2 regions of the Pengzhenrongella sp. genome follow, and region 2 is predicted to be linked to the other one. Evidence: predicted binding sites of a transcription regulator. Region 2 holds the regulator's gene; the other holds the start of a gene.
The links. The regulator HrcA, encoded in region 2, represses chaperone genes, less so after heat shock. The targets are predictions, from matches to a motif close to TTNGCACTCGNNNNNNNCGAGTGCNAA.
Positions count from the first base shown of each region.

Region 1 (10,238 bases), on a different contig from region 2:
GGCGAGCTTCGCGAAGGTCAGGCGCAACCGGGGCGGGTTCGGCAGCCGGCCACAGGTCTCGCAGGCCAGCGCCGCGGCGGTGGTTCGGGGCGCTCGTGTGCTCATGTCCCCAGCGTGAGCGGCGAACGTTGCCGTGGTGTTTCGGCTGGGAACCAGTCATGCTCGCGTAGCGCCGCGATTACCGACGGCGGATGCCGAGCGTTCCGTCGACCGCGCGCGAGCTCACGCGTCGAGACGATGCTCCCAGCGGCCGCAGCCATCGTGTGGCGAACACAGAAAGGGCGGCTGATCTGCGTTTTAGCAGATCAGCCGCACTGACTCACGGTGGAGCTGAGGGGATTCGAACCCCTGACCTCTTCATTGCGAACGAAGCGCGCTACCAACTGCGCCACAGCCCCTTGGTGCGGGCATCAGATTAGCACCCAGCCGCCGGATAGAAGAACGAGCCGGCCCGCCGGAGCGCCTCAGCCCGCGTTGCGACGACGGGCAAGGATCGCATCGAGGTCGAGGGTCGGGACGCTCGCGACTGGCGCGCCGACCGGCGCGTCACGCTCGACCGGCTCGTCCTCGACGCCCGACAGCGCCGCGGCGCTCGCGACGACGGGTTCGTCGAGCACCAGCGGGATCGGCTCACGGCGCGGGGCCTCGGCCTTGGTCGTGTACACCGGTCGGGGCACCGGGACCGGAGACCAGCGGTCGGACTCGGCGACCTCGGCGGGCACCTGCGCAGGCGGTTCGGCGACCTCCGCCCCGGCGGTTGCGCGCGCGGCAGGCCTGACCCGCGCCGTCGGGCGGGTCTCCGGCTCGGGCTCGGCGGCCACCCGCGCGGCCCGCACCAGGTCGGCGCTCGCCGCCCGCAGCGCGGCCGCCCGCGCGACCGAGGTGCGCGGCCCGCCGTCGGTCACGCGAGCGATGAGCTGGGTCTCGTCGTCGGACGGGTGGAAGGCCCTGCCGACCACCGGCGCGTCCAGGCCACGGGTGGACCTGCGGCGCGAGGGCCGCGCGCGATCCCATGCGACGTCCGCGGTGTGCGCATGCACGACGGCGCGACGACCGAGCACCAGGACCGCGACCAGCAGCACGGTGGGCGCCACCGCGGCGAGCACCGCGAGGGTGGTGAGGCCGACGACGACCCACCCGGCGGCACTCAGCGTCAACAACGCGAGGGTGAGCACGGCGCGACGGCGTGCTGCCGCGGCTCGACGCGCGAGGCTCGCCGCCCGCTGGGCGCGCAACTGCGCCGCACGCCTCGCGGCGTCGGCGCTCATCCTGTCCTGCATCTCCCGCGGTCGATCCACGATCCCGCCTCCCTTCACCGCAACGAACACGTGCACCGGCACGGGTATCCCCCTACCGGGAGTGAGCAGCCCGAACCGCTCCGAACCCGGACCGCACTCCGCCCGAGCCTCGCCCGTGCGCAGCAGCCGACCTGGACGATCGGTCACGGCGAGCACGCGCAGCGCGCCGGAGAACCGGTCCTCGGCGCGCGACTCGAGCAACAGCTGACGGTGCCGCAGCCGGTGCGGCACCAGGTACCCGATCCACAGGGTCGCCACCGCGAGAGTGGCAACGCCCGCTAGATCTCGCACCACATCGACGTTAGCGAGCGACGCGCGCGCCAGACGTAGCCGCTGCGGCGTGTCGCCGGACGAACCTCGGACGGTCTCACACGTCTGGCCGTTTTGCGAGGGACGCGTGCCATCGGGCGAGCAGCCCGCCGGGAACGTCCTCGGTCGTCAGGGCGAACGTCCGGTGGTCGCGCCACGACCCCGCGATGTGCAGGAACCGCTCGCGGACGCCCTCGTCGCGGAAGCCGAGCTTCTCCACGACGCGCAGGCTCGGCCGGTTCTCGGACCGGATGTTGATCTCGATCCGGTGCAGGCCGAGCGCGTCGAAGCAGTAGTCGGTCGCGAGCGCGGCGGCGGTCGGGATGACGCCGTGCCCCGCGACGTGGCGCGAGACCCAGTACCCGATCGCGGCGGAGCGCAGCGAGCCGTACACGATGCTCGACACGGTCAGCTGACCCACCAGCTCGCCGCGGAACTCGACCGCGAACGGCAGCGCGGTGCCCTTGCGTGCCTGGGAGGACAGCGAGCGCACGAACTCCCCGAAGGTGGGGACGGGCCCCGAATTGCCGGTCGGGGACGACGCCTCCCACGGCTCGAGCCAGGCCCCGTTGGCCGCCCGGAGCGCGAGCCACGCCCGCGCGTCCTTGCGGACCAGCGGCCGCAGCCGCACGTCGCCGTCGGCCAGGACCACGGGCCATCCGGTCGCCATGGCTCAGCCCTCGAGCACGAGGCAGCGCACCCGGTCCTCCACGTGCACCTCCTGCGTCTGCTCGGGCACGACGGCGATCGCGTTGGCCTTCGACAGCGCGCCGCTCGAGAGCTCGCCGGGGTGCCCGGTCGGCGTGCAGCGGTAGCCCTCCTCGGGGCCGCCCGCGAGCAGGACGGGCACGAGCTGGCGCAGGCCGGCCGGGGACGCCCAGCCGCTCGTCGCGGCGGCCTCGACCTCGGGACGCAGCAGCTCGGGCCGCCCGGCCATCGACCGCAGCGCGGGGCGCACGAACACCTCGAACGAGAGGTACGCCGCGACCGGGTTGCCGGGCAGGGCGAAGATCGGGACCCCGCCGCCGTCCGCCGCGCCGGCACCCCCGATGCGGCCGAAGCCCTGCCTGGTCCCCGGCGTCATCGCGACCTGGTCGAACCTGACCGTCCCGAAGGAGCGGAGCACGTCCTTGACGGTGTCCTGCGAGGACTCGCTGAGCCCGCCGGTGGTGACCAGCAGGTCGGCCCGGACCAGCTGGTCCTCGATCGCCTCGCGCAGCGCGGTCCGGTCGTCGCCCGCGACGGCCACCCGGATCGCGGCGGCGCCGGCCTCGGTCACCGCGCTCGTCAGGGCCGGCCCGTTCACGTCGTGCACGGCGCCGTCCCGCGCCGGGGAGCCCGCGTCCGCGAGCTCGTCGCCGACGGACATCACCACCACGCGCGGTCGCGGATAGACGGAGAGCCGGCCGCGCCCGAGCGCGGCCGCGAGCGCGAGCTGGCGCGCGCCGAGGCGGGTACCCGCGGTGAGCACGACCTCGCCGCCGAGCGCGTCCGTGCCGGCGCGGCGGACGTTCTCGCCGGGCTTGGCGTGGCGCGTGAGGAGCACGTGCACCGTGCCCAACCCGGACGGGCCAGACTCCTCGAGCGGGACGACGGTGTCGGCCCCGAGCGGCAGCGGCGCGCCGGACGCGATCCGGACCGCCTGACCGGGCGCGAGGCGCAGCGGCGCCGGCGCGCCGACCGCGACGTCGTGCACGACCGGAAGGGTCAGGCCCTGCCCGGGACCCGACCCGGCCCCGGCGGTGTCAGCCGAGGCGACCGCGTAGCCGTCCAGTGCCGCGAGCGCGAACTCCGGGACATCACGCGGCGACGCGACGTCGGCGGCCAGCACGCAGCCGACGGCGTCGGCCAGCACGACGTCGAGCGGCGCGACCGGGCTGACCGCCGCGAGGACAGCCGCCAGCTGGTCCTCGACGGACCTCACGTGTGCAGGCTCGGGACGAACTCGGCCAACCAGTTGCGGAAGTCGGGGCCGAGGTCGGGACGGTCGGCGGCGATCCGCACGACGGCCTTGAGGTAGTCCAGCCGGTCCCCGGTGTCGTACCGGCGCCCGCGGAAGACGACCCCGTAGACCCCGCCGCCCTGCTCGGCGGGCATGCCGGCGAGCGTGGCGAGCGCATCGGTGAGCTGGATCTCCCCGCCGCGCCCGGGCCCGGTGGTCTCGAGCACCCCGAAGACCGCGGGGTTGAGCACGTATCGGCCGATGATCGCGAGGTTGCTCGGCGCGTCGGCGGCGTCGGGCTTCTCGACCAGGCCGGTGATCCGGACCTCGTCGAGGCCACCACCCTCGAGCGGGACGGCGGCGGCGCAGCCGTACGGGTTGATCTGGTCCGGCTCGACCTCCAGCAGGGCGATCACCGAACCCCCGGTGCGCTCCTGGAGCTTGAGCATGTCCGGCAGCAGCGGGTCGCGCGCGTCGATCAGGTCGTCACCGAGCAGCACGGCGAACGCCTCGTTGCCGATGTGGTGCTTGGCGCACAGGACCGCGTGGCCGAGGCCCTTCGGCTGCCCCTGACGGACGTAGTGCACGTCCGCGAGATCGGTCGAGGCGCGGACCAGCTCGAGGCGCGCGAGGTCGCCCTTGGCCTCGAGGGTGGCCTCGAGCTCGGGGGCGGCGTCGAAGTGGTCGGCGAGGGTGCGCTTGCTGCGACCGGTGATCATCAGCACGTCGTTCAGGCCGGCCGCGACGGCCTCCTCCACGACGTACTGGATCGCCGGCTTGTCCACGATCGGGAGCATCTCCTTGGGCGTGGACTTCGTCGCAGGCAAGAACCGGGTGCCGAGGCCCGCCGCGGGGATAACCGCCTTGTGGATCACCATGCGCACGAGGCTATCCGTCGGAGGCGTTCGGCGAGCCAAGTAGCGCCACAACGCCCACATCACACTCGTGGCCCTCTCGGCCGCGACGGGGGTGGTAGACACTGGGGACATGAGGACCGCTCAGCCATACCCCCCTGCGCTCGGTGCGGTCGACCCGGAGGACGCCAAGGAGGCGCTCCGCACGGCGATCCGGGCGGTACGGCAGGCCCGGTCCGAACGGCGCCGTCAGCAGGCCGCGGACGCCTTCGCCGAGGTCCTCGAGACGGTGCCCGGGCTGATCGCCGCGAAGTGTGTCGCGGTCTACTCCTCCCGGCCCTCCGAGCCGAACACGGGCCCCCTGCTCGAGGTCCTCGCGGCGCGCGGCGTCCGCATCATCCTGCCGGTGCTGGGCACCGGCCTGCAGCGCGAGTGGGCCGAGTACGACGGACCGGACGACCTGCGCCAGCGGGCCCCCGGCCGCCCACCCGAGCCCGGCACCCCCACGCTCGGCGCCGGCGCGCTGGCGGAGGCCGACGTGATCATCGCGCCCGCGCTCGCCGTCGACACCTCCGGTGCACGCCTGGGCCAGGGCGGCGGCTGGTACGACCGCGCTCTCGAGCACGCCCGCGCGGGCACCCCGGTGATCGCGATGGTGTTCGCCGAGGAGGTCTACGACGCCGGGACGCGGCCGCTGCCGCGCGAGGCGCACGACCGGATGGTCGACGCCGTCGCGACGCCCGCTGGCTGGCGCTGGCTCAGGCACCCGCCCGAAGCGTGAGCCGCGCGTCGGCCGCGCCGTCGACCGCCTTGGCACTGAACGGCCAGGGGTAGCTCTCCCCGCGGGCCCACGCCCGGAACTGGTCGGCGTAGTGCGAGCTCGCCGGGTGCCCGGAGGCCCCGGTGAGCGTGACCCAGGTCGAGTTGTCCAGGTCCCCGAGGTCCACCACCATCCGCATGGACGGCGCCTTGGTCACGGCGAAGCTGTCCGCGCCCGCGTTCCAGCTGGTCGCGTCGACCATCGACGAACCACCCGCGACCGCGATCGGATGGGGGTTCATCAGGTGCCGGATGATCGACGGGACCCCCGGCCCGCCGAGCACCGGGTGCTGCGGGGCCGCGGTGTGCAGCCTGCCCCAGTCCCAGTCGGCCGGGTCCTTGCCGAGCTCGACGGTCAGCTCGCGCCGGGCCGACTTCTGGGCCCGGCTCAGGATCTCGTCGCGGCCCTCGACGACGCCGACCGTCGTGCGGTCGTCCCACCACGGGTCGGCGGGTCGCTTGAGCATCTCGCGTACGACCTCGAGCCACCGGCTGCCGCCGTCCGGGCGGGCGTTGACGGGCAGGTCGTCCCAGAAGGTGAGCTCGAGCACCTTCGACCACACTGCCGCGAAGTAGGCCGCCGCGGCCGAGTCCGACGCCGAGCGCCCGTCCCAGCCGCGCAGCAGGTCCTGTCCCGTGCGGTCGAACTTCGACCCGAGCTCGGACTTGAGCAGCGACGGCACGAGCATGGCCGCGTACGGGTTCGCGTCGTCCATCTGCAGGTCCGCGGTGGTCGCGACGTCGATCTTCTTGCCCGCGGCGATCCGAGTGGTCAGCAGGTCGCGGATGCGCTGCGCGCGGTAGCCGTAGTCCCAGTCCGCGGTGAGGAACGGCCCGAGGCCCTTCGGCGCGACGGCCTGGTTCGCGGCGACGATGAAGCCCTCGGGCGGGTCGACGACGGCCGGCAGGTCCGCCGGGTTGACGAAGCCCTGCCAGTCGTACCGCGAGTCCCAGCCCGGCCTGGGCCAGGTGCCGTCCGAGGGGACCGTCGCGCCGGGCACCGCGGCGCGCACCGGGATCCTGCCGGGCGCCTGGTAGCCGATGTGACCGTCGGTCGTGGCGAAGACGATGTTCTGCGAGGGCACCTCGAAATTCACGGACGCCGACGCGACGTCGGCCGCGTCGTGCGCGGTGTCGAGCCCGAAGACGGCGTCGGCGGTGCGCCCGGGGGTGTTCGCCGTCCAGTCCAGCGCGACCTCGTAGTTGCCCTTCGGGGTGCCCTTGGGCACGGGTGCGAGCTTGGCGGTCTTCACGCTCGGCAGCACGTCGGAGATGATCGGGCCGTGCCCGGTCGAGCGCACGGTCACCTGGACATCCTTGCCGCCGTTGACCTTGATGGTCTCGGTCCGGGTCGTGAGGTCGTGCTGGACCCCGTCGACCTCGTACTGCCCGCCGGAGACGCGCTCGAGGAAGAAGTCCGTGACGTCGGCGCCGAGGCTGGTCAGCCCCCAGGCGAGCTTGTCGTTGTGCCCGATGATCACGCCCGGGAAGCCGGCGAACGAGAAGCCCGCGACGTCGAACGGGCACGCCGCGGTGACCTTGGCGCAGTGCAGGCCGACCTGCGCGAAGGTCCCCGGCGCCGAGATCGACTGGTGCGGGTCGTTCGCGAGGATCGGCTTGCCCGACGTCGTGTGCGAGCCGGCGACCGCCCACGAGTTCGACCCGATGCCATCCCCGTCGCCGAGCAGGTGCGGGACGGCCGAGAGCGCATCGGTGGCCGCGGAGACGGCGCGCTGGAGGTTCTTCGAGGAGAGGTTCAGCGGCTTGTCGGCCGCGGCCGAGGCGGCAGGTACCTCGGCCGACGCGAGCGTCGGTACGGCGCGGGGCGTCAGGGCGGACGCGGCGACGATCGGCGCGTTGAGCTCCTGCGGGTAAGCAGGGAAGAGCTCGTTGACGCGGTCCACGTCATGGACCGCCGCGAAGCTGGTCGCCCGCCCGAGCTCCTGGTCGTAGTTGCCGCGCAGGTCCCAGGCCATCGCCTTGAGCCAGGCGAGGGAGTCGATCGGGTCCCAGGGAGCGGGCTTGCCGACGTCGACCTTCATGCCGAGCACGGTGTACTCCACGCCGAGCGAGTCCGCGTTTCGGGTCTTGAGGTAGGCGTTGACGCCGTCGGCGTAGGCCTGCAGGTACTCCTTCGTGCTGGGCTTCAGCAGGTCCCACTCCTGCTCGGCGACCCGGCGCCAGCCGAGCGTGCGGACCACGGTGTCCGCGGCGAGCGCATCCTTGTTCTTCCCGACGAGCTCGGAGAGCCGCCCGGCGGTGACGTGCCGGCGGTAGTCCATCTCGAAGAACCGGTCCTGCGCCTGCACGAATCCCTGCGCGCGGAACAGGTCGTCGGAGTTCTTGGCGGTGATCTGGGGGACACCCTGGGCGTCCCGTACGACCTGGACGTCGGCCGTCAGGGCCGGCAGGTCGAGCGCGCCCCCGGTCTTCGGAAGCGGACGGCGGATGACCACGAGAGCGAAGATCGAGGTCGCTACGAGAGCGACGACCAGGACTGCCGCGACGGCGATCGTGAGGCGGAGAGCGCGACGGCGAGGCACCACGCGAGACTAGTGGGTCGGGGGCTGCCACCGGGTTCCGCCGGGCCGTGGCGACACCCTTGCATCAACCCGGTAGAGTTGGCACTCAAAACCTGAGAGTGCCAGCTTGAGAGTGCCAGCGATGCTGGCAACCCTCGCGAGGAGGATCGTCAGTGCCCACCTATGCCTACGCGTGCACGGTGTGCGACCACCGCTTCGAGGCGCACCAGTCGTTCACCGACTCATCCCTGACCGTCTGCCCCGAATGCGCCGGACGCCTGCGCAAGGTCTTCCCGAGCGTCGGAGTCGTCTTCAAGGGCTCCGGCTTCTACCGGAACGACTCCCGCAACTCCCAGCACGGCAAGATCAGCGCCGGTTCGACGTCCTCGAGCAGCGACTCCGGGTCGACCAGCTCGTCGAGCTCGAGCGACTCGAGCGGGTCGGGCGACGCGGCGAAGACAACGCCCGCCGCGACGCCGAGCACGCCGGTGAGCGCCGGGGCCGGTAAGAGCAGCGGGTCCGGGTCCGGGTCCGGGAAGAAGACCCCCGCGTCGTCGGGCGCCAAGGCCGCCTCGAGCTGACCGTTCGGGCGGTTCGCCGCTGAGCGGGGTAGCGCGCGCGGCTAGCCCCATCGTGCGGTTCGCCAAGCGGGTAGCCCCATCGCGCGGTTCGCCGAGCGGCTATCGCTCTCGCGTCGATGCGCGCCGTCGGCCATTCCCGGCGGCTGCGTATCTCTCTGTGCAGTTCTCAGTGCAGCGAACGCACGCAATAGGTGCACTTTCGCTGCATTGAGAGATGCACTGAGCCCGACGGCCGGGGATCGCAGGCCGCGATCTGCCCGACCCCGGCCAGCGCCGGCGGTCTCGCATGCACAGCCCGCGCCGGCTCGCCTTTCCGGCCCGACGGCGCCGACCTAGCGTCGCGTCCATGTCCTCGCACCCCGCACGCTCCCCCGGGCGCGTGCCCGACGGCGTCCCGTCCGCCCACCCGCGACGCTCCGCCCCGAGGCATCGCTGGCGGCTGCTCCTGTGGCGGGTGCGGTTCGGGGTCGCGGCGGTTTTGCTCGGCTTCGCTGCGTCCCTCGTCGTGGCCGAGCTGAGCCCGGCCCCGCCGCCGACACGGTCGGTTGTGGTCGCGGCCGGCGATCTCGCACCCGGCGGCGAGCTGGCGGCGGCGGACCTGCGAGTGGAGCGGATGCCCACCACCCTCGTCCCGCGCGGGGCGCACCCGCGGACCGGCGACGTCGTCGGGCACAGCCTCGTGGTCGGGGTGACCGACGGGCTGCCGATCGTCGACGGGCTCCTCGCCGAGGACCGGCTGGCGAGCGCGGGGCCGCCCGGCACGGTGGTCGCGCCGATCCGGTTGGCGGATCCCGCGGTCGCCGCGCTGCTCCGCCCGGGAGACCGGGTCGACCTGCTCGCCGCCGCGAGCACCGCCGACGGCGAACCCGCAGCCCACCGGCTCGCGCGCCGGGCTCTCGTGCTCGCGGACCCCGGCCCGGGAGGCGAACCAAGGGGCGACACGGGGGCCGTCCTGCTCGGCGGAGGGTCTCCTGGCGAGCCCGGTTCGCTTACGCTGGTGGCCGTCTCGCCGGCGGAGGCCGCCGCGCTTGCCGGCTCGGTCGGATGGGCGAGCCTCAGCGCGGTTGTTGTGAAATGACCGCGGCGGGTTCCCCGCGACCGAAAGGAGACACCGAAATGTCGGTGCTCACTGGCTTCAAGGATTTCATCATGCGCGGAAATGTCATGCAGCTGGCGGTCGCCGTCGTGATCGGCACTGCCTTCACTGCGCTCATCAACGGGATCGTGACGGGCCTCTTCAACCCCCTGATCGCGGCGATCTTCGGCCAGACCGACCTCACCAAGGTCTGGGCGTTCAGGTTCCATGGGGCGGACTTCCTGCCCGGTCAGGCCCTCGACGCGCTCGTCAAGTTCCTCGTGATCGCGGCGACCATCTACTTCGTCATCGTGCTTCCGCTCAACCACCTCGCCAAGCTCCGAGTCAACCGCGGAGTCGAGCCGGAGCCGGAGCCGGAGGCCGTGGCTGAGGAGATCCTGCTGCTCGAGCAGATCCGCGACCTGCTCTCCGAGCGGAGCACGCTCACCGGCCGGAGCCCAGCCACCGGCGCCCACGCCGCGATCGCTCCGCTCGACTCGCTCCGGGCCGCGCCCGGAGCACTCAAGCTGCCGCTCAACAAGCGCTGAGGCGGCGCTCGACCCGGCCCGCTGATTTCCGTCGGTGCGGAGCATGGTGCGGAAGTGACTCGCGAGGCCCGCAAGAACGGCCCGCGGACCTGAACTGAGCCCCGCCAGTCACATGCTCCGCACAGGCGAAAGCCAACCCGTCGCCTCAGGGTCGGCCCCGACTGTCCCCGAACGGCCGTCGACGGAGCGTTGCCCCTGAACCGATCCGGCTCGGTCGCGTTCGAGGACCTGGCGGACCGGTCAGCTCACCAGTGCGGCGGGACGTCGCGGCGCAGCTGCTCGTCGTTCGA
Region 1 is NZ_DATCNW010000038.1:725-10,962, reverse strand. Features, by position in the region: partial or broken gene VIM26_RS01995 (amino acid-binding protein) at 1-105, opposite strand, end outside; tRNA gene VIM26_RS01990 (tRNA-Ala) at 326-398, opposite strand; gene VIM26_RS01985 (hypothetical protein) at 465-1,589, opposite strand; gene VIM26_RS01980 (GNAT family protein) at 1,666-2,277, opposite strand; gene glp (gephyrin-like molybdotransferase Glp) at 2,281-3,531, opposite strand; gene galU (UTP--glucose-1-phosphate uridylyltransferase GalU) at 3,528-4,427, opposite strand; gene VIM26_RS01965 (5-formyltetrahydrofolate cyclo-ligase) at 4,537-5,184, shown strand; gene VIM26_RS01960 (penicillin acylase family protein) at 5,162-7,765, opposite strand; gene VIM26_RS01955 (FmdB family zinc ribbon protein) at 7,918-8,325, shown strand; gene VIM26_RS01950 (SAF domain-containing protein) at 8,672-9,403, shown strand; gene mscL (large conductance mechanosensitive channel protein MscL) at 9,442-9,948, shown strand; gene VIM26_RS01940 (hypothetical protein) at 10,194-10,238, opposite strand, start outside.
Region 1: a site for HrcA is predicted at 7,844-7,870, ahead of VIM26_RS01955 (FmdB family zinc ribbon protein). Genes of this name have one in related genera too.

Region 2 (19,002 bases):
CCGGCCGACCTAGCAACCACCGTCAGGGCGCGTCCCAGCGGCCGAGCCGTTGGGCGAGCAGCGCGAGCGCGACCGGCCCGGCCGTCGACGTCCGCAGCACGTGCGGGCCGAGCCGGACGGCCTGCGCCCCGGCGCCGGTCAGCACGGCGAGCTCCTGCGCGCTGATCCCGCCCTCCGGGCCGACGACGACGAGCAGCTCGCGCGGCTGCGTGCCTGCGGTCGGCAGCACGACCGTGGACAGCGGCACGGCCGCTTCCTCGTGCAGCACGAGCGCCGCGCCACCCGCGTCGACCACGGACCGGATCCGCGCCGCGAGCCCACGCCCGTCGACGACCGTCTCGACCGCGGGCATCCGGGCCCGGCGGGACTGCTTCGTGGCGGCCCGCACCGTGCCCTGCCAGCGGGAACGGCTCTTCGCCGCGCGGTCGCCCCGCCAGACCACGATCGACCGCTCCGCCTGCCAGGGCAGCACGGCGTCCGCCCCGACCTCCGTCGCGGCCTCGATGGCCAGCTCGTCGCGGTCGCCCTTGGCGAGCGCCTGCACGAGCACGAGCGCGACGTCGGGCGCGGGTTCCTCGACGCGCTGGGTGACGAGCACGTGAACGCCGTCGGGCCCGGCTTCTTGGACGGTCCCGACGAGCCTGACCCCCGCGCCGTCGACCACGTCGACGCGCTCTCCGGCGCCGCGGCGCTGGACGACGCCCGCGTGGCGGCCCTCGGTGCCGCCGAGCAGGTAGACCGACCCGGCGTCGTACCCCGCGAGCGCGCCGGGCTCCGCGAGGAAGACCGGCGCGCTCACCGCGCGACGCGCGACGCGCGCAACGTCCGGGTCACCGGCCGGAGAGCTTGTCGCGCAGCTTGGAGAACACCTTGCCGTGCGCGCCGGAGAGCCGCGCCTCGGGGCGCTCCTCGCCGCGCAGCGTCGCGAGCCGAGTCAGGAGCTGCTCCTGCTCCTCGTCGAGCCCGGTCGGGACCAGCACGTCGACGTGCACGTGCAGGTCGCCGCGCCCGCCGACGTGCAGGTGCCCGACGCCGAGCCCCTTGAGCGTGAGGACGTGTCCCGGCTGGGTGCCCGGGCGCAGGTCGACGTCCTGGGCGCCGTCGAACGTGTCCAGCGAGAGCACCGTGCCCAGCGCCGCCGCGGTCATCGGCACCTCGAGGTTGCAGTGCAGGTCGTCGCCGCGCCGCACGAAGACGTCGTGCTGGCGCTCGCGGATCTCGAAGTAGATGTCGCCGGACGGGCCGCCGGCGGGGCCGACCTCGCCCTGACCGGTGAGCTTGATCCGGGTGCCGGTGTCGACGCCGGCGGGCACGTCGACCACGAGGGTCCGGCGCGAGCGGACGCGGCCCTCGCCCGAGCAGTCCGGGCAGGGCTCGGGGATCGTCGTCCCGAAGCCGTGGCAGGCCGCGCACGGGGAGGACGTCATCACCTGACCGAGGAACGAGCGCGCGACGCGCTGGACGACGCCGCGCCCGCCGCACACCTCGCAGGTACGCGGCGAGGTGCCCGGGCGGCAGCACGAGCCGGCGCACGTGGTGCACACCACGGCCGTGTCCACCTGGAGCTCACGCCGGACGCCGAAGACGGCGTCGGCGAGGTCCAGGTCGAGCCGGACCAGCGCGTCCTGGCCGCGGCGGGCCCGCGGGATCGGGCCGCGCTGGGCGCTCGCGCCCTGCTGGGCGCCGAAAAAGGTCTCGAAGATGTCCTGGAAGCCGAAGCCACCGCCGCCCATCCCGCCGCCGCTGGCCGACGACGGGTCGGAACCCATGTCGTACTGGCGGCGCTTCTCGGGGTTGGAGAGGACCTCGTAGGCCCGCGACACGTCCTTGAACATGTCCTCCGAGCCCTCGGCCTCGGCGACGTCCGGGTGGTGCTCGCGGGCGAGCTTGCGGTAGGCCTTCTTGATCTGCTCGGGGCTGGCGTCCCGGGCGACCCCGAGGATCTGGTAGTAGTCGCTCACTGGTCACTTTCTGCGTGCATTGCGGGTTCGGCGTGCCTGGCGGGTTCTGCGTACCTCGCGAGGCCGCAGGCTCGGGTCACCCGGCGAGCATCCGGGACAAGTAGCGTGCCACAGCCCGGACCGAGGCGATGGTGCCGGGGTAGTCCATGCGGGTGGGACCGATCGAACCGATGCGCGCGACGACGTCGCCGTCGCCCCCGTAACCGGTCGTCACGAAGCTCGTCTCGAGCAGCCCCTCGTGCTGGGTCTCGTGCCCGATCCGGACCGCGACCCCGACGGAGTCCTCGGCCATCTCGGTCAGCAGCCGCAGGAGCACGACCTGCTCCTCGAGGGCCTCGAGCACCGGGCTCAGCGAGTGTGTGAAGTCCGCTCCGCCACCGCGCGCGAGGTTCGCGGTGCCCGCGAGGACGATCCGTTCCTCGATCTCCTCGGCCAGGGTCTCCTCGATGATCGCGATCACCGAGCGAACCAGCGGGCGGTCGTCGGGCGCGAACGTGTCCGGCACGACGGCGAGCGCGCCCACGAGCTGGGCGAGGCGCCGGCCGAGCGCGACGGCGTTCAGGCGGGTCCGCAGCTCGGCGATCAGCACGTCCGTCGGCGGCCCGGCGAGCTCCAGGGTCCGCTGCTCGACGCGGCCGGTGTCGGTGATGATCACGACGAGCAGGCGGCGCTCGCCGACCATGACGAGCTCGAGGTGGCGCATCGCGGAGTGCCGCAACGAGGGGTACTGCACGACGGCGACCTGCTGGGTCAGCTGCGCGAGCAGCCGCACCGAGCGGTCCACGACGTCGTCCAGGTCGACCGCGTTGTCCAGGAAGACCTGGATGGCGCGCTTCTCGGGGCTGGACAGCGCCTTGACCGTGGAGAGCCGGTCGACGAAGAGTCGGTACCCCTTGTCGGTCGGTACCCGCCCGGCCGAGGTGTGCGGCTGGGCGATGTACCCGCCCTCCTCGAGGGCGGCCATGTCGTTGCGGATGGTCGCCGGCGAGACGCCCAGGCGGTGCCGCTCGACGAGCACGCGCGAACCGACGGGCTCACGTGTCTGGACGTAGTCCTCCACGATCGCGCGCAGCACATCCAGCCTGCGGTCCTCGACCATCACACCTCCTCGCGCAGCGTCCGGCGGATAGCACTCACCACCCGCGAGTGCCAATTCTACGCTGCCGGCCATACCCGGCGACTGAGCCGTGTCCGCGTGCTCGCGGGGCTCGGCGGCCGGCCGTCACGAGGCGGCCGCCGGGTGCCCGGCAACTCGCTCGCGGAAGAGTTCCAGGGCTCGGACGGACGCGGGGTGCCGCTCGACGGCGGCCTTGACCGCGAGGTAGACGCCGCGGACCGGCGTCGGGTCGACGATCGGCACCGCGACGACGCCGCGCGGCAGGTGCTGGGTGCCCAGGAGAGGGAGCACGGTGATCCCCACCCCGGCCGCGACGAACGAGAGGGCGCTGGCGTCGTCCGGGGTCTCGATCCGGAAATCGGGCACGAACCCCGCACCGGCGGCCGCGTCGAGCACGACCTGCCGGCACAGGCCGCGGTTGAAGTCGTTGTCGACCCATTGCTCGGATGCGAGGTCGCGCAGCGGGACCCTCGACCGTCCTGCCAGGGGGTGTGCTTCGGGTACGACGGCGACGAAGGGCTCGTCGAGCAGGTGGTGCACCGTGGAACCGGCGGGCGGACCCTCGACAGGCGGCCAGGGCCGGCCCGGGCCGCCGTAGCCGACGAATACCTCCAGGTCCGGGTCGGAGTCACCCGCCGCGCGCAGCTCGCTCAGCCGCAGGTCGAGACGCAGATCCGGGAACTCGCAGATCAGCACCGCGACGACTGCAGGGATCCAGGCTGCGCCCGCGCTCGCGAAGTAGCTGATCGACAGGGTTCCTACCCGCCCCGCGCGCAGGTCCCCCACCAGGGCCTCGATGCCGTTCATCGCCTCCAGCACGCCGCGCGCCCCGGCCGCAAGCGTGCGCCCGGCGGCCGTTGGCTCGATCCCGCGCCCGTGCCGCTCGACCAGCTGGAGCCCGGTCTCGCGCTGGAGCACGGTCAGCTGCTGACTGATCGCCGAGGGTGTGTACCCGAGCACCGCCGCGGCGGCACTCACGGAGCCGGTGGCCACGACGGTGCTGAGCACGCGCAGCCGGTGCAGGTCGATCATGGACGCAACGATACAGCGCTACTTAACAAAAATGAAGAAAGCATCGCTTGTGCTGATGCATCGTCGCTTGCCACGATCACCGCATGCCCCGTCCCCCGTCCCCCAGCACACCCTCCGCCGAGAGTGGAGTAACCGCCCGTTTGACGCGCGTCAGGAGGGCGGTTACTCCACTCTCGGCGGCGATCTCACCGCGCGGCGGGGGGTTCGCGATCGCTGCGGCTGGGGTGACGGTGGTGCTGTGGGCCTCGGCGTTCGTCGTTATTCGAGTCGTCGGCGCCGAGCTGTCCCCCGGGCCGATGGCGCTCGCCCGCGTCACCGTGGCCGCACTCGCGCTGACCGTGCCGACCGTGCTCAGCCGGCGCGGGCGACCGTTGCTCCCCCGGGGCCGAACCCTGATCCAGGTCTTCGCCTACGCCGCGGCGTGGTTCGCCGGCTACAACGTCGCCCTCAACGCCGCCGAGCGGCACATCGACGCCGGCGCCGCCGCGCTGGTCGTGAACATCGCGCCGCTGCTGATCGCCGTCGGCGCGGTCGCGTTTCTCTCCGAGCAGCTGTCCCGACCGCTGCTGCTCGGCTGCCTCGTCGCGTTCGGGGGCGTCGCGCTGATGGCGACGGGTGCCGGTTCGCCCGGCCACAACGACTCGGTCGGGCTCGTGCTCGGGGTGGTCGCGGCGGTGCTCTACGCCGGCGCCGTCCTGATCCAGAAGGTGATCCTTCGCGACCTGGACGGGCTGCACGCGACATGGCTCGGCTGCCTCGTCGGAGCGATCGCGCTGCTCCCGTTCGCACCGCAGCTGCTCGCGGAGCTGCCGACCGTCTCGGGCCGGGCAACCCTCGGCGTGGTCTACCTGGGCGTCTTCCCGACCGCCGTCGCGTTCACGACCTGGGCCTACGCGCTCAACCGGGTGCCCGCGGGCCGGCTGGGGCCGATCGGCTACCTGGTCACCGTCGTGTCGGTGACGATGTCGTGGCTCGTGCTGTCCGAGGTGCCGACCGCGCAGGTGCTGGTGGGTGGCGCGGTGTGCCTCGCCGGGGTCGCGATCAGTCGGTGGCACGGCCGGAACTGACCGGCCGGTGGCGGGCTCTCGACCACTCGTCCGGGGGCAAGACGTCCGTCCGACGGCTCAACGAGCTCAGGCGCCGGCCGATAGGTCGGCAGTACGGCGCGCCGTCGAGGCGCGACCTGAGTCGATGGAGGAAACCGCAGATGTCGTCGTTCAGAGCACTCGACCAAGTGGCCAGCGCGCTGCTGTCGTCCGTCGGGAGCGAGGTGTCGTTCCGCTCGGTCTCCACGCGAGTGCTGCTCCGGACCGGCGTCAACCTCCGGATGCCGAAGCCCACCCAGGCGTCGGACCCGGTCGCGATCGGCAAGGTCGTGTCCGCTCTCACCGACATGGGGTACCAGCTGTGACCGGCCGCCCGCTCGACTCCACTGGAGGAACGATGAACAGCTCGACCACCTCGAACCGCGCGGCACGCGCCTATGCGACCGGGACCGCTCGCGAAGCGGTCGACGCGGTCTCCTCGGAGCTGCGCGACGGCCTGGCCGGACAGGACGCCGCCGTCGTGCTCTTCTTCGCCTCCTCGGCCTACGAACCGGGCGACCTCGCCGGCCCGCTCACGGCACGCTTCCCCGAAGCGGTCGTGCTGGGCTGCTCGACCGCAGGGGAGTTCACGAACGTGTTCTCCGGGATCGGGGGCATCAGTGCCGTCGCCCTGCCGACGTCGGTCATCTCGCGGCGCGCGGCGGCCCTCGCGGACCTGACCGCCGACATCGCCGCCGGCACCGCCGAGGCGGTGCGGGCGATCGAGGCCGAGCTCGGGACCGAGCTACGGACCCTCGACCCCGCCCGCAACCTCGGTCTCGTGCTCATCGACGGCATGCACGGCGCCGAGGAGGAGGTCAACATCGCGCTCGGCAACGCCGCGCCGGTGCTCGACATCGTCGGGGGCTCGGCGGGCGACGACCTCATGTTCAAGAACACCTGGGTGTCGGTCGGCGACCGGGTCTCCTTCCACGGCGCGGCACTCGTGGTGTGCGAGACGACCGGTCCGTTCACGGTCCTGAAGACCTGCACCTTCACCCCCACCGGGGCGGTGCTGCAGGTCACCAAGGCCGACACCACCGAACGCGTCGTGCACGAGTTCGACGGCCGACCCGCGGTCGAGGCGTACGCCGAGGCGATCGGCCGCGACCCGGCCGACCTCGACAGCTCGGCGTTCATGGAGCACCCGGTCGGGCTGATGATCGACGACGCCCCGTTCATCCGCAGCCCGCAGCAGCTCACGGGTACCGGCGGCATCAAGTTCTACGCCCAGATCCTCGAAGGCATGGAAGTCGACGTCATGCAGTCGGGCGAGATCGTCGCCGAGACGTCCGCCGCGTTCGCGGCCGCCGTGAGAAGGATCGGCGGGGTGGCGAGCGGCGCGGTGCTCTTCAACTGCATCCTGCGCCGGCTGGAGCTCGATGCGAAGGGTGAGACCGACGCATTCGTCAACGTGCTCAAGGACGTGCCGCTCGCGGGCTTCCACACCTACGGCGAGACGTGGCTCGGGCACATGAACCAGACCCTGACCGGAGTGGTCTTCAGCTGAGCGCCTGCTGAGCGCCGATTGCGAGGGACGCTCGCGAGCGAGCAGTTCGATGCCTGTTCGCGCAATCGGTCGCCCGTCACGGCCGAGCACCGTCCACACACGTGGTCGCGAGACCGCCCGTCCTCGTCGAGATGCGAGTTGTTGTCGTCAGATCCGCGAAACACGACAACAACTCGCATCTCGGCGCACAAACGAGCCCTGGAGTCGGCTTGAGCTCGTCTTTCGACGCTTGCATCGACTCCGGCGACCCTTCGCTCGAGGAGCGTATGGGCGGACCGGACGAGAGATTCGGCGCCGAGATCCCCTTCCCCAGCGGGCCCCGTCGTCGCCAAGTGAGCACCGCCAGCACGAATATCCACCACAAGTCACGCACTGTTTACCCGCGCACCCCGGACGAGCCGCCGAGTTCGTCATTTTCATTCGAGTTCGCCGTTTTCGCCGTTCGCCCGACGAACTCGCGTCGAAACGACGAACTCGCCAGCGACCAACGTCGGGCGGCGGCTGACGGCCGGCGGCTCGCACGAGATATCCCTGTGCGGCCCGGCGTCGGCGCACGAGCGCCGACGTCGGTCGACACGTCGGTGCAGCGGGTCGACGCGTCAGTGCAGCCCTCAGTGCAGCCAAAGTGCACCCAGGGTGCGCGTTCGCTGCACAGAGGGCTGCATAGAGACTCACCCATGCCCGACGGTGCGCGAAGCGGCGCCAGCAGCTCCCCCACCCTCGAGTTCGCCCTTTTGAGCCGAGTTCGTCGGTCTCGGTTGAACCGGCGAACTCGCGTCAGAATGACGAAATCGAGCCGCAGCACCAGGGCGCGGGCGCGGGCGCGGGCGCGGGCGCGGGCGCGTGTCCGCCCGGGAAGTCGGGGGCTCACGCCCTAGGCTGCCGCGGTGAGCCCAACGGATCGGTACCGCAACGACATCCTCGCCGCCGGCTCGGACGGGGGCCACGCTCCCCGGCGGCCTACGTCGACGCCCATGACCGCGACGCCCGGTCTCGTGGTCGAGGACGTGACCTCGGGCTGGGTGGGCGCCGTCGTGCGCGTGGAGAAGTCGGGCGGCATGCACGTCGTCGTCCTCGAGGACCGTCGCGGCGCGACCCGGACGTTCGCGCTCGGCCCGGGCTTCTGGGTCGACGGCGCGCCCGTCGTGCTCACGGCACCCAAGGGCCCGGCGGCGCCGGCCAGGCCGAGCCGGACGGCGTCGGGCTCGGTCGCGGTGCACGACACGCCGGCGCGGGTCGCCCGGGGGTCCCGGATCTGGGTCGAGGGCAAGCACGACGCCGAGCTCATCGAGAAGGTCTGGGGCGACGACCTGCGCGTGGAGGGCGTCGTCGTGGAGCTGCTCGACGGCGTCGACAATCTCGCCGACGCGCTGCGGGACTTCGCCCCCGAGCCGGGGCGGCGCGTCGGGGTCCTCGTCGACCACCTGGTGCGCGGGTCCAAGGAGAGCCGGATCGCCCACGACGCCCTGCGGATCGCACCGGCGGGAACGGTCCTGGTGCTCGGGCACCCGTACGTCGACGTCTGGCAGGCGGTGCGGCCCGAGCGGGTCGGGCTCGCGGCGTGGCCCACGATCGAGCGCGAGACCGAGTGGAAGCTCGGGATCCTGCGCGAGCTCGGCTGGCCGGCTGCCGAGCAGGCCGACGTCGCGCGGGCCTGGAAGCGGATCCTCGCAGCCGTGCGCAGCTACGCGGACCTCGAACCATCGCTGCTCGGCCGGGTCGAGGAGCTCATCGACTTCGTCACGGCCTAGGCCGACGTCGGCGCGAGCCCCGGCTCGTGACTCCGGCCCCAGGTCATGGGGCCGTCGGGACCGGGTTGACCGGCCGGCGGATGGCACGATCGACGGGTGACGGGATCGGTGTTCCTCGGTGGCGGCGGCTCCGAGTGCGATGAGGCGCCGCTGTGGGACGAGCTGTTCGAGTCCGGCCAGCGGGTGCTGTACCTGCCCTTCGCGCTGCCGGCCTCGGAGCACGGGCGCGGCCGGAGCTGGCTGCGCGACAGCCTTGCGCCCCGCGGACGGTTCGACCTGGAGATGTGGACGCTCCTCCCCGGGCGCGGCGCGCCAGACCTCGAGAGCTTCGACGTCGTCTTCGTCGGCGGCGGGAACACCTTCGACCTTCTCGACCACCTGCAGCGGCACGACCTCCTGTCACCGTTGCGCGACTACGTCGCCACCGGCGGGCGGCTGTACGGGGGCAGCGCGGGAGCGGTGCTGCTCGGTGCCGACATCGCGATCGCCGAGAGCGCGGACCCGAACGACGCCGGGGTCACGAACACCGCGGGTCTCGACCTGATCGCGGGCCTCGTCGTCCGCCCGCACTACACACCGGAGCTGGACCCCGAGCTGAGCCTGCGGGCCGCGAGCACGGGGGAAACCATCCTGGCCATCCCCGAACGCGGCGGGGTGGTGGTCACCGGCGACATCGCGCGCTGCGTCGGCCCGCAGGACGTCACGGTGATCGGCGCCGCGCGCCGCACATTTCACCCGGCCGGCCGGAGCTGGCGGCTCCTCGCCTAGCGCCTGCCCGCGCGCGCCCTCGACCTGCGAACACTGGTCTTTGGGAGTGCGTTCTGGCTAGTCTTTGACGTGGGCAACTGGCCGCCCGGTCAGCTTGTCCCTGCATCCGGCGAAAGGCCCACAATGTCTGAGCAGAACCCGCCACAGCCCCCCGGCGGAAACCAGCCCCCGAACTACGACCCCCCGCCGCCGCCCTACGGCGCTCCGGTCCCGCTCGATGACGCCCAGACTCGGCAGTGGGCCGGCCTCGCGCACCTCGGCGGGATCCTGTTCTTCCTGCCGTCGCTCATCATCTGGCTCGTCTATCGCGAGCGCAGCGCGTTCGTCGGCCAGGAGGCCAAGAAGGCGCTCAACTTCCAGATCACCGTGGCCCTCGGCTACGTGGCCTGCACCATTCTCGCGATTGCCGGGGTCCCCCTCACCGGATTGCTGCAACTCGCCGTCTGGATCGTCGCCATCGTCTTCTCGGTCCAGGGCTACCAGGCGGTCCAGCGCGGCCAGGCGTACAAGTACCCGTTCTCCCTGGAGCTGATCAAATGACCGCGAACCCGCCCGAGAACGCCGACCCGCCGCAGGACGGGCCCGATTCGCCGCCGTCGCCCGGGTACGCGGCCCCGCCGCCACCTCCGGGGTACGCGGCACCACCCCCGCCGGCTCCCGGGTACGCGCCCCCGCCGGCTCCCGGGTACGCGGCTCCACCGCCTCCGGCCGGGTACGCCGCGCCGCCCCCGGCGTACGGCGCGCCGCAGGGTGCATACCCGCCGCCCGCGTACGGCGTCGCGCCCCCGCTCTCCCAGTCCGACCAACAGCTGTGGTCGGTGCTCTCGCACATCGGTGGCGTGTTCGTCTCGTTCGTTGTTCCGTTGGTGGTCTGGCTCGTGTTCAAGGGCCGCGGCGCGTTCGTGGAGGACCAGGCGAAGGAAGCGCTGAACTTCCAGATCACGCTCCTGATCGCCTACATCGCGGGCGGCGCGCTCAGCTTCATCGGGGTCGGCCTGATCATCCTGTTCGCGGCGTGGGTCCTGTCGATCGTGTTCGCCATCATGGCCGCCGTGAAGTCCAGCCAGGGCGAGCTGTACCGGTACCCGATCAGCATCCGCATGATCACGTGAGCCGTCGTCGGACATGACGCTCAGCGACGCACGAACGGGGCCCCGCCCGGGTTGACCTGGCGGGGCGTCGTTGCGTCTCGATCGGGAGCGGTGCGGTTCAGTCCGTCAGCGCACGCACGACGGCGTCCGCCAGCAGCCGACCGCGCAGCGTGAGCAGCACGCGGCGCTCGCCGCCGTCCGCGCCGAGCGCGGCCCGACCGTCGAGCAACCCGTCCGCGACCAGGGCCGCGACCTCGCGCCTGGCCCGTTCGGACAACCGGTCCAGGGGCAGGCCGCCGGACAGCCGGACGCCGAGCATCACCCGCTCGAGCTGCGCGGTCGCGGCGTCGAGCGTCTCGCGGCCCGCGGCGGGACTCCGCCCGGCCTCGAGCCGCCCCGCGTAGGCCCGGGGGTGCTTGACGTTCCACCAGCGCAGGCCGCCGTCCGGGGCGCCGCCGACGTGCGAGTGGGCACCCGGTCCGATGCCCCACCAGTCGTCGCCGCGCCAGTACGCGAGGTTGTGCCGGCAGGCCTGCTCGGGCGTGCGCGACCAGTTGCTCACCTCGTACCAGTGCAGGCCGCCCGCGGTCAGCAGGTCGTCGGCGATCTCGTACTTGATCGCCTGGTCCTCCTCGGTCGGCAGCGCGAGCTCCCCGCGGCGGACCTGGACCGCCATCTTGGTGCCCTGCTCGACGACGAGCGCGTACGCCGAGACATGGTCGACGCCGGTCGCCAGCACCGCCTTCAGGCTCGCCCGCCAGTCGTCGACGGACTCCCCCGGCGTGCCGTAGATGAGGTCGAGCGACACGGCGAGGCCGGCGTCCTTCGCCCAGCGCACGACGTCGGGGATCCGAAGCGGGTCGTGCGTGCGCTCGAGGGTTGCGAGCACGTGCGGCTGGGCGGACTGCATGCCGAACGAGACGCGGGTGAACCCGGCCGCGGCCAGCTCGGCGAGCGAGGCGGGCGTCACCGAGTCGGGGTTCGCCTCCGTGGTGACCTCGGCGTCGGGGGCCAGGCCCCACGCGGACCGGGCGCCGTCGAGCATCCGCGCGAGGTCGCCCGGAGGCAGCACCGTCGGGGTCCCGCCGCCGACGAAGACGGTCGAGAGCGGACGCGCGGGCAGCCCGGCGCGCTCCATGACGCCTGCCGCGAGCCGGATCTCGCGCAGCGCGGTGTCCGCGTACGCGTCCTGGTTCGCCCCGCCGCCGAGCTCGCTCGCGGTGTACGTGTTGAAGTCGCAGTAGCCGCAGCGCACCGTGCAGAACGGGACGTGCACATACAGCCCGAACGCCCGCTCAGCGGCGCCGGCCGCGACAGAGCCCGGCAGCGCGCCGTCGTCGGGCGCCGCATCCCCGTCCGGAAGTGCAGGACTCATCTCTCCCTCTCACCGGAGGTCTACTTCTTTTTGGTTTCGGGGGCGTCGGAGGACAGGGCTGCGATGAACGCCTCTTGGGGGACCTCTACCCGGCCGATGGTCTTCATGCGCTTCTTGCCCTCCTTCTGCTTCTCGAGCAGCTTGCGCTTGCGGGTGATGTCCCCGCCGTAGCACTTGGCGAGGACGTCCTTGCGGATCGCGCGGATCGTCTCGCGCGCGATCACGCGGGCGCCGATGGCGGCCTGGATCGGCACCTCGAACTGCTGGCGCTGGATGAGCACCCGGAGCTTGCCGACCATCATCACGCCGTACGCGTAGGCCTTGTCCTTGTGCACGATCGCGCTGAACGCGTCGACCTGCTCGCCCTGGAGCAGGATGTCGACCTTGACCAGGTCGGCGACCTGCTCGCCGGTGGGCTCGTAGTCGAGCGAGCCGTAACCGCGGGTCTTGGACTTGAGCTGGTCGAAGAAGTCGAACACGATCTCGGCGAGCGGCAGCGTGTACCGCATCTCGACGCGGTCCTCGGAGAGGTAGTCCATGCCGAGCAGGTCCCCGCGGCGGGCCTGGCACAGCTCCATCACGGCACCGATGAACTCCGCCGGGCACAGGATGGTGGCCCGGATGACCGGCTCGCGGATCTCGCCGACCTTGCCGCTGGGGAACTCGCTCGGGTTCGTCACGGTGACCACGGACTTGTCCTCGAGGGTCACCTGGTACACGACGTTGGGCGCCGTGGAGATGAGCTCGAGGTCGAACTCGCGCTCAAGGCGCTCGCGCACGATCTCGAGGTGCAGCAGACCGAGGAAGCCCACGCGGAACCCAAAGCCGAGGGCGACGGACGTCTCCGGCTCGTACGCCAGGGCGGCGTCGTTGAGCTTGAGCCGGTCGAGCGCGTCGCGCAGCGCCGGGTAGTCCGAGCCGTCGATGGGGTAGAGCCCCGAGAAGACCATGGGCCGCGGGTCGCGGTAGGCACCGAGCGACTCGGCCGCCGGCTTGTGCGCGTTGGTGACGGTGTCCCCGACGCGGGACAGGCGAACGTCCTTCACACCGGTGATCAGGTAGCCGACCTCGCCGACGCCCAGGCCCTTGGTGACCACGGCCTCCGGGGAGATGACGCCGACCTCGAGCAGGTCGTGGGTCGCCCGGGTCGACATCATCACGATCTTCTCGCGCGGGGACAGCGCGCCGTCCTTCACCCGCACGTAGGTGACGACGCCGCGGTAGGCGTCGTACACCGAGTCGAAGATGATGGCGCGCGCGGGAGCGTCCGGGTCCCCGACCGGGGCCGGGATGGTCGCGACGATCTTGTCGAGCAGCTCGGTGACGCCGACGCCGGTCTTGCCCGAGACCCGCAGGCACTCCTCCGGCTCGACGCCGATGAGCTTGGCGAGCTCCCGGGCGTACTTCTCCGGCTGCGCCGACGGCAGGTCGATCTTGTTCAGCACCGGGATGATCTGCAGGTCGTTCTCGAGCGCCAGGTAGAGGTTGGCGAGCGTCTGGGCCTCGATGCCCTGAGCGGCGTCGACCAGCAGCACGGCCCCCTCGCACGCGGCGAGGGAACGGGAGACCTCATAGGTGAAGTCGACGTGCCCGGGGGTGTCGATCATGTTCAGCGCGTACGGGGTCCCGTCGACCTCCCACGGCATCCGCACGGCCTGCGACTTGATCGTGATGCCGCGCTCGCGCTCGATGTCCATCCGGTCGAGGTACTGCGCCCGCATGGCCCGCGAGTCGACGACACCGGTGGCCTGCAGCATGCGGTCCGCGAGCGTGGACTTGCCGTGGTCGATGTGCGCGATGATGCAGAAGTTGCGCAGCAGCTCCGGCGGGGTCGACGCGGGCTGGATGCGCTGGCTCAGCGCTTCGCTGGGGATCGGGGACAAAGGGGTGGCGCTCCGAGATCGTCAAGGGATGGCAGGCGCCGTCAAGGCGAGAACTCCCCATGGTCCCACGCCGCGGCCTCGTGCGAAGATTCGCACCCCCTGACCTGGCCGTTCCCGCGCCGCGACCGTCGCTCGCTTTGGACCCGGCCGGGCTGGTAACATCGGTCCTCGCGTGTCCGCCCAGGTCGGCGGGCACAGTTCCAGCTCCTTTCCGCGGGTGTCCCCACGCCCCAGTCCCGGAGCTGGGCAGCCCTCTAGACCTGTCTGATCCATTCTCGAACGCCAAAGAGAGTCCAACACGTGGCAAACATCAAGTCCCAGATCAAGCGCATCGGTACCAACGAGAAGGCGCGCCTGCGTAACAAGGCCGTGAAGTCGGAGCTTCGGACGCACGTCCGCCGCGTCCGCTCGGCCGTCGCCGGCGGCGACAAGGGCGCCGCAACCGTCGCGCTCGTCGCGGCGTCGACCAAGTTCGACAAGGCCGTCTCCAAGGGCGTCATTCACGAAAACCAGGCTGCCAACAAGAAGTCGGCACTTGCGAAGGTCGTCAACTCGCTCTGACGCACGCACCCGCAGGATTCGAGGGCGTCACCCCGGCCGGGGTGACGCCCTCGCTGTCTGTCGCGGGGTCGTCCCCGACGGCGACCCGGCGCGCGCGGCCGCCGGGTCAGTTGCCGCGGGCCGCCGACGACACTCTCAGCACCGCACGCTCGACGGCGAACACCGGGTCCCGCCCGGCGCCCTTGACCTCCGCGTCCGCCTGCGCGACGGCGGTGATCGCCGACGCGAGCGCCTCGGGGGTCCAGCCGGAGAGGTCCTTCAGGGCGCGATCCACCTGCCACGGGGCGAGCCCGAGGTCGCCGACGGCGGCCGCACCGCGCCCGCGGGTGGCCGCCACCTTCGCTAGCACCCGCAGCTTGGCGGCGATCGCGGCGACCAGGGGCACCGGGTCGGCGCCGGTCGCGAGAGCGTGCCGCAGCAGCGCGACGGCCTGGCCGGTGTGGCCGGCGATCGCGGCATCCGCGACCCGGAAGCCGGTGGCCTCGATCCGGCCACCGTAGTAGCGCGCGACGACCTCGGCCCCGATCACGCCGGTGGTGTCGGCCACGAGCTGCGCGCAGGCCGCGGCGAGCTCGCGCAGGTCCGCACCGACCGCTTCGACCAGGGCGCGCGCCGCCGCGGCGTCGGCCCGGCGACCCGCGCGCCGCAGCTCGGCTGAGGCGAACGCCACCTTCTCGGCGTCCTTCTTGATCGGCTCGCACGCGATGCTCGGGGCACCGGAGGACTTCACGGCGTCCAGCAGCTTCTTGCCGCGCTGACCACCACCGTGCACCAGCGCGAGCACAACGTCGTCGGCCGGGAAGTCGAGGTAGGCGAGGGCGTCGGCGATCAGCTCCGCGGTGGCCTGCTCGACCCCCTGCACGACGACGACCCGCGACTCCCCGAAGAGCGACGGGCTCGTCACGACGCCCAGCGTCCCGCTGGTGTAGCCGGCGCCCTCGAGGTGGGTGACCTCGACCTGAGGGTCGCGCTCGCGCGCGGCGGCGATCAACCCGGCGACGGCCCGCTCGCCCAGCAGGCGCTCGGCACCGGTGACGAGCACGACGGGGGCCAGCTCGACCGCGTCCCAGGACAGCACGGGACCCCGACGGGCCGACGACGGGCGTGCGGACGAGGGGCGACGCTCGGCGGGTGGCACCAGGCCAGCCTGCCATGAGCCACCGACATGTCCGGCGTGCATCGCGGGGTGCGGGCGGCGTCGGCTGGGCCTTATGGGCGAATACGCCACGAATGCGCGACGAGTTGGTCGAGATTTCCCCGCACGAATCGGTTTGACAGTGCAAGGTAGCCTTGTCGTCAAGGTCACGGGCGACGCCCACCCACCGAACGTCACGGGGTGGGACCTAGGAAAAGGACTCCTCATGCGCAGTCGCCCCATCGTGATGATTGCCGCAGCTGCGGCGAGCCTGGTGTTACTGCCCGGCGTCGCCGTGTCCGCGCCGGCTGCCTCGGCCCACGCACGCAGCGCCAGGGTGTGTGCGACGCCGGCGGTGGGGTTCGCGTCGTGTCACGCACTGATCCGCACCGACGTCGCCCCGCTCGCGAAGCCCGGCCCGAACGTCACCCCCCAGGGCTACGGCCCCACCGACATCCAGTCGGCGTACAACCTCGCGGGCGCCTCGGCGGCCGGCCGCACGGTCGCGATCGTCGATGCGTATGACGACCCGACCGCCGAGGCCGACCTCAAGGTCTACCGCGCGCAGTTCGGGCTGCCCGAGTGCACCACGGCCAACAGGTGCTTCAAGAAGGTCAACCAGACCGGCGGTACCAAGGCGCCCCGCGTCAACGGTGGCTGGGCGCAGGAGATCAGCCTCGACCTCGACATGGTCTCCGCGGCCTGCCCGAGCTGCCACATCCTGCTCGTCGAGGCCAGCTCCGCCTCGTTCGCCAACCTGGGGACCGCGGTGAACACCGCGGCGAGAGCCGCCGGGGTCGTCGCGATCTCGAACAGCTACGGCGGCGGCGACGCGGCCGACACCACCTACGGTTCGTACTACAACCACCCGGGGATCGCGATCACCGCCTCCACGGGTGACAGCGGGTATCAGGGTGGGTCGTTCCCGGCCTCGTCCTCGTACGTGACCGCGGTCGGCGGTACCTCGCTGACCAGGTCGGCGACGACTCGCGGGTGGAGCGAGTCGGTCTGGAGCGGTGCCGGGTCCGGCTGCTCGGCGTACAACATCAAGCTGGACGCCGCAGCGACGTCCGACACCGGCTGCGCCAAGCGCGCGATGGCCGATGTGTCGGCCGTGGCCGACCCTGCGACGGGAGTTGCCGTCTACGACTCGACCGCCTACCAGGGCTTCTCCGGCTGGATGGTCTTCGGCGGTACGAGCGCGTCGGCCCCGATCATCGGCGCGGTGTATGCGTTGTCCGGCAACACCGCCGGATACGCCAACGCGCTGCCGTACCAGAACTCGGCCGCGCTGAACGACGTGACGACGGGCTCCAACGGCAGCTGCCCCACGATCCAGTGGTGCACGGCGCGCGCCGGATGGGACGGTCCGACCGGGCTGGGTACCCCGAACGGCGCGGCGGCGTTCTGACCTGATCTGACCTGACCTGATCTGATCTGACCTGCGCGACGCACGTGAGGCCTGCCTGCCTCACGGGCGTCGTGTACGACGGCGGCCGGCCGGCCGGCTCGCGGACAGCAGTCCCCCGAGCCACCGTCGCCGGAGCAGGTCGCGGTTCGCGATACCGACGCCGGCCGCCACCGTCGCGGCACCGAGCAACACGGCGCCGCCCGCCCCGCCCGGCCAGGGCAGCTGCGCGCCCGGCAGCCCGGCGCAGACCCGCGCCACCTCGGCGATCCACCACGCGGACCACCCGGCGACCTGCGCGAGCATCGCGCCGCCCCACGACCACCACGGGGCGACGAGCGCAGCGAGCACGCCGGCCACCGTGGCCGGCACGAGGGCGGGGGCCGCGACGAGGTTCGCCGGGACGGCAAAGGGCGACAGGGCAGGGTTGAGCAGCACGATGACGGGCGCGCAGGCGGACTGCGCGGCGAACGGGACCGCGATCGCGTGCGCGAGCAGGTCGGGCAGCCCGCGCGCGAGCCACCGGGTCAGCGGTTCGGTGAGCAGCACGATCCCCGCCGTTGCGAGCACCGAGAGCACAAACCCGTAGCTGCGGGCCAGCCACGGGTCCACGACGAGCAGCGCGATCACGGTCGCCGCGAGGGCCGGGATCGCCCGGGACGGTCGCCCGAGCAGGAGACCGCCGACCCCGACGGCACCCATCACGGCGGCGCGGAGCACGCTCGGCTCGGGGTGGACGAGGAGCACGAAGAGGGCCATCACGGCAGCGACGACGCCGACTCGGACGGGGCGGGACAGGCCGGCGAGGACCGTCAGGCCGAGCACGGCCGCGCCGATGATCGCGAAGTGGGCACCCGAGACCGCGGTCACGTGGGTCAGCCCGGACACCTTCATCGCGGCGGTGAGCTCCGGCGGCATCCGGGTGGTGTCCCCGACCGCGATGCCGGGCACCAATCCCCGCGGATCGGGGTCAAGCCGGTCCGACGCGTCCAGCAGCGCATGCCTGATCCGCCGCACGACCCGGTCGACGACGCCCGGCGGGTCCACCTGTCTCGGTGGCCCGCGGGCTGCGAGCAGCGCGAACGCGACCTCGCCGGGTTCGGCGGGCGCCAGCCTGCCGGTGGCCTGGACCCGCGACCCGTAGGCGACGTCGGCCCACGCCGGTCCCCCGAGCACTAGGACGGGTGCGGCGGCCGACCCGGCGCGAGCCCGGCCGCTGATCTGCTCGACGCCCAGCTCGATCCGGTAGCGCGTCTGTTGGCCGCCCGATCCGGCCGGGTTGAGGACCGGCTGCGGTTCGGAGCGGACCGTGCCGACCACGCGCACTGTCGCCCGCTCGTCGAGCAACGCACCCAGCGGTCCGGACCCCCGGGCCCGGAGCTGGCCCGCCCCGGCGAGCGCGACCGCTGCCACCACGACAAGCAGGAGCAACACGTGACCGGTTGCGCGAGATGCTGGTTCGGCACCCCGTCCGGCCGCGGCCCGGGGACCGCTGCTGGCCTCGGCCCTGCCTGCGGGGACCGCCGGCCGGCCGGCGCTCTGCGGTCCCGTCCTACGTCGCGCGACGGTCCACAGTCCGACCAGCCCCGCGCCGGCGCACGCCGCACAGCCGAGAGCGACGGCCGCTGCGACCGGCAGCACGACGACGACAAGCGCCGTCCCCCAGGCCGTGATCGCGGCGGGCGCGAGGCGCAGATCGGCGTGGGACGTCCGCACCCGCTCAGACCTTCACCAGGTCGCGCAGCTTTGCGAGAACCTTGTCCCCGATGCCCGCGACCTCGCCGAGCTCGGTGACGTCCGTGAACCGTACGTGCTCGCCGCGCCAGTCCAGGATCCGTTGGGCGAGCACCGGGCCGATTCCCGGCAGCGCGTCGAGCGCCGCGAGATCGGCGGTGTTCAGGTCGACGATCGGGGCCTTCGTCGCCGCCGGGGCCGCGCCCGTGCCGTTCGTTCCGGCGACCGGCCCGCCCGGCGCGGGCACGATGATCTGCTCGCCATCGGCGACGACCCGCGCCAGGTTGATCGCGGCGAGGTCGGCCCCGGGCGCCGCGCCGCCCGCGGCCGCGACCGCATCCGCGACCCGCGAGCCGGCCGGCAGCTGGATCACCCCGGGCCTGCGGACCTTGCCCACCACGTCCACCAGGACGGTCCCCGCGCCCGACGTCGCCCCGGAGGCCCCCGCGGACGTTCCCGCGGCGAACGTTCCCGCGGGAACGGGTCCCGCCGTACCGGTGCCCGACCCAGGTGCAGCACCGCCCGTCGACGCGGTGGGGCGACCCGACGGGTCGATCGTCGTCGCGCCGGGCGCCGACGGTCCGACCGGCT
Region 2 is NZ_DATCNW010000165.1:1,501-20,502, forward strand. Features, by position in the region: gene VIM26_RS09295 (glycosyltransferase) at 1-13, shown strand, start outside; gene VIM26_RS09300 (16S rRNA (uracil(1498)-N(3))-methyltransferase) at 23-799, opposite strand; gene dnaJ (molecular chaperone DnaJ) at 831-1,961, opposite strand; gene hrcA (heat-inducible transcriptional repressor HrcA) at 2,038-3,060, opposite strand; gene VIM26_RS09315 (LysR family transcriptional regulator) at 3,184-4,110, opposite strand; gene VIM26_RS09320 (DMT family transporter) at 4,344-5,177, shown strand; gene VIM26_RS09325 (hypothetical protein) at 5,318-5,521, shown strand; gene VIM26_RS09330 (FIST signal transduction protein) at 5,554-6,705, shown strand; gene VIM26_RS09335 (DUF3097 domain-containing protein) at 7,593-8,456, shown strand; gene VIM26_RS09340 (Type 1 glutamine amidotransferase-like domain-containing protein) at 8,553-9,224, shown strand; gene VIM26_RS09345 (DUF4870 domain-containing protein) at 9,348-9,764, shown strand; gene VIM26_RS09350 (DUF4870 domain-containing protein) at 9,761-10,336, shown strand; gene hemW (radical SAM family heme chaperone HemW) at 10,434-11,690, opposite strand; gene lepA (translation elongation factor 4) at 11,711-13,573, opposite strand; gene rpsT (30S ribosomal protein S20) at 13,874-14,134, shown strand; gene holA (DNA polymerase III subunit delta) at 14,241-15,272, opposite strand; gene VIM26_RS09375 (S53 family peptidase) at 15,496-16,680, shown strand; gene VIM26_RS09380 (ComEC/Rec2 family competence protein) at 16,741-18,393, opposite strand; gene VIM26_RS09385 (ComEA family DNA-binding protein) at 18,398-19,002, opposite strand, start outside.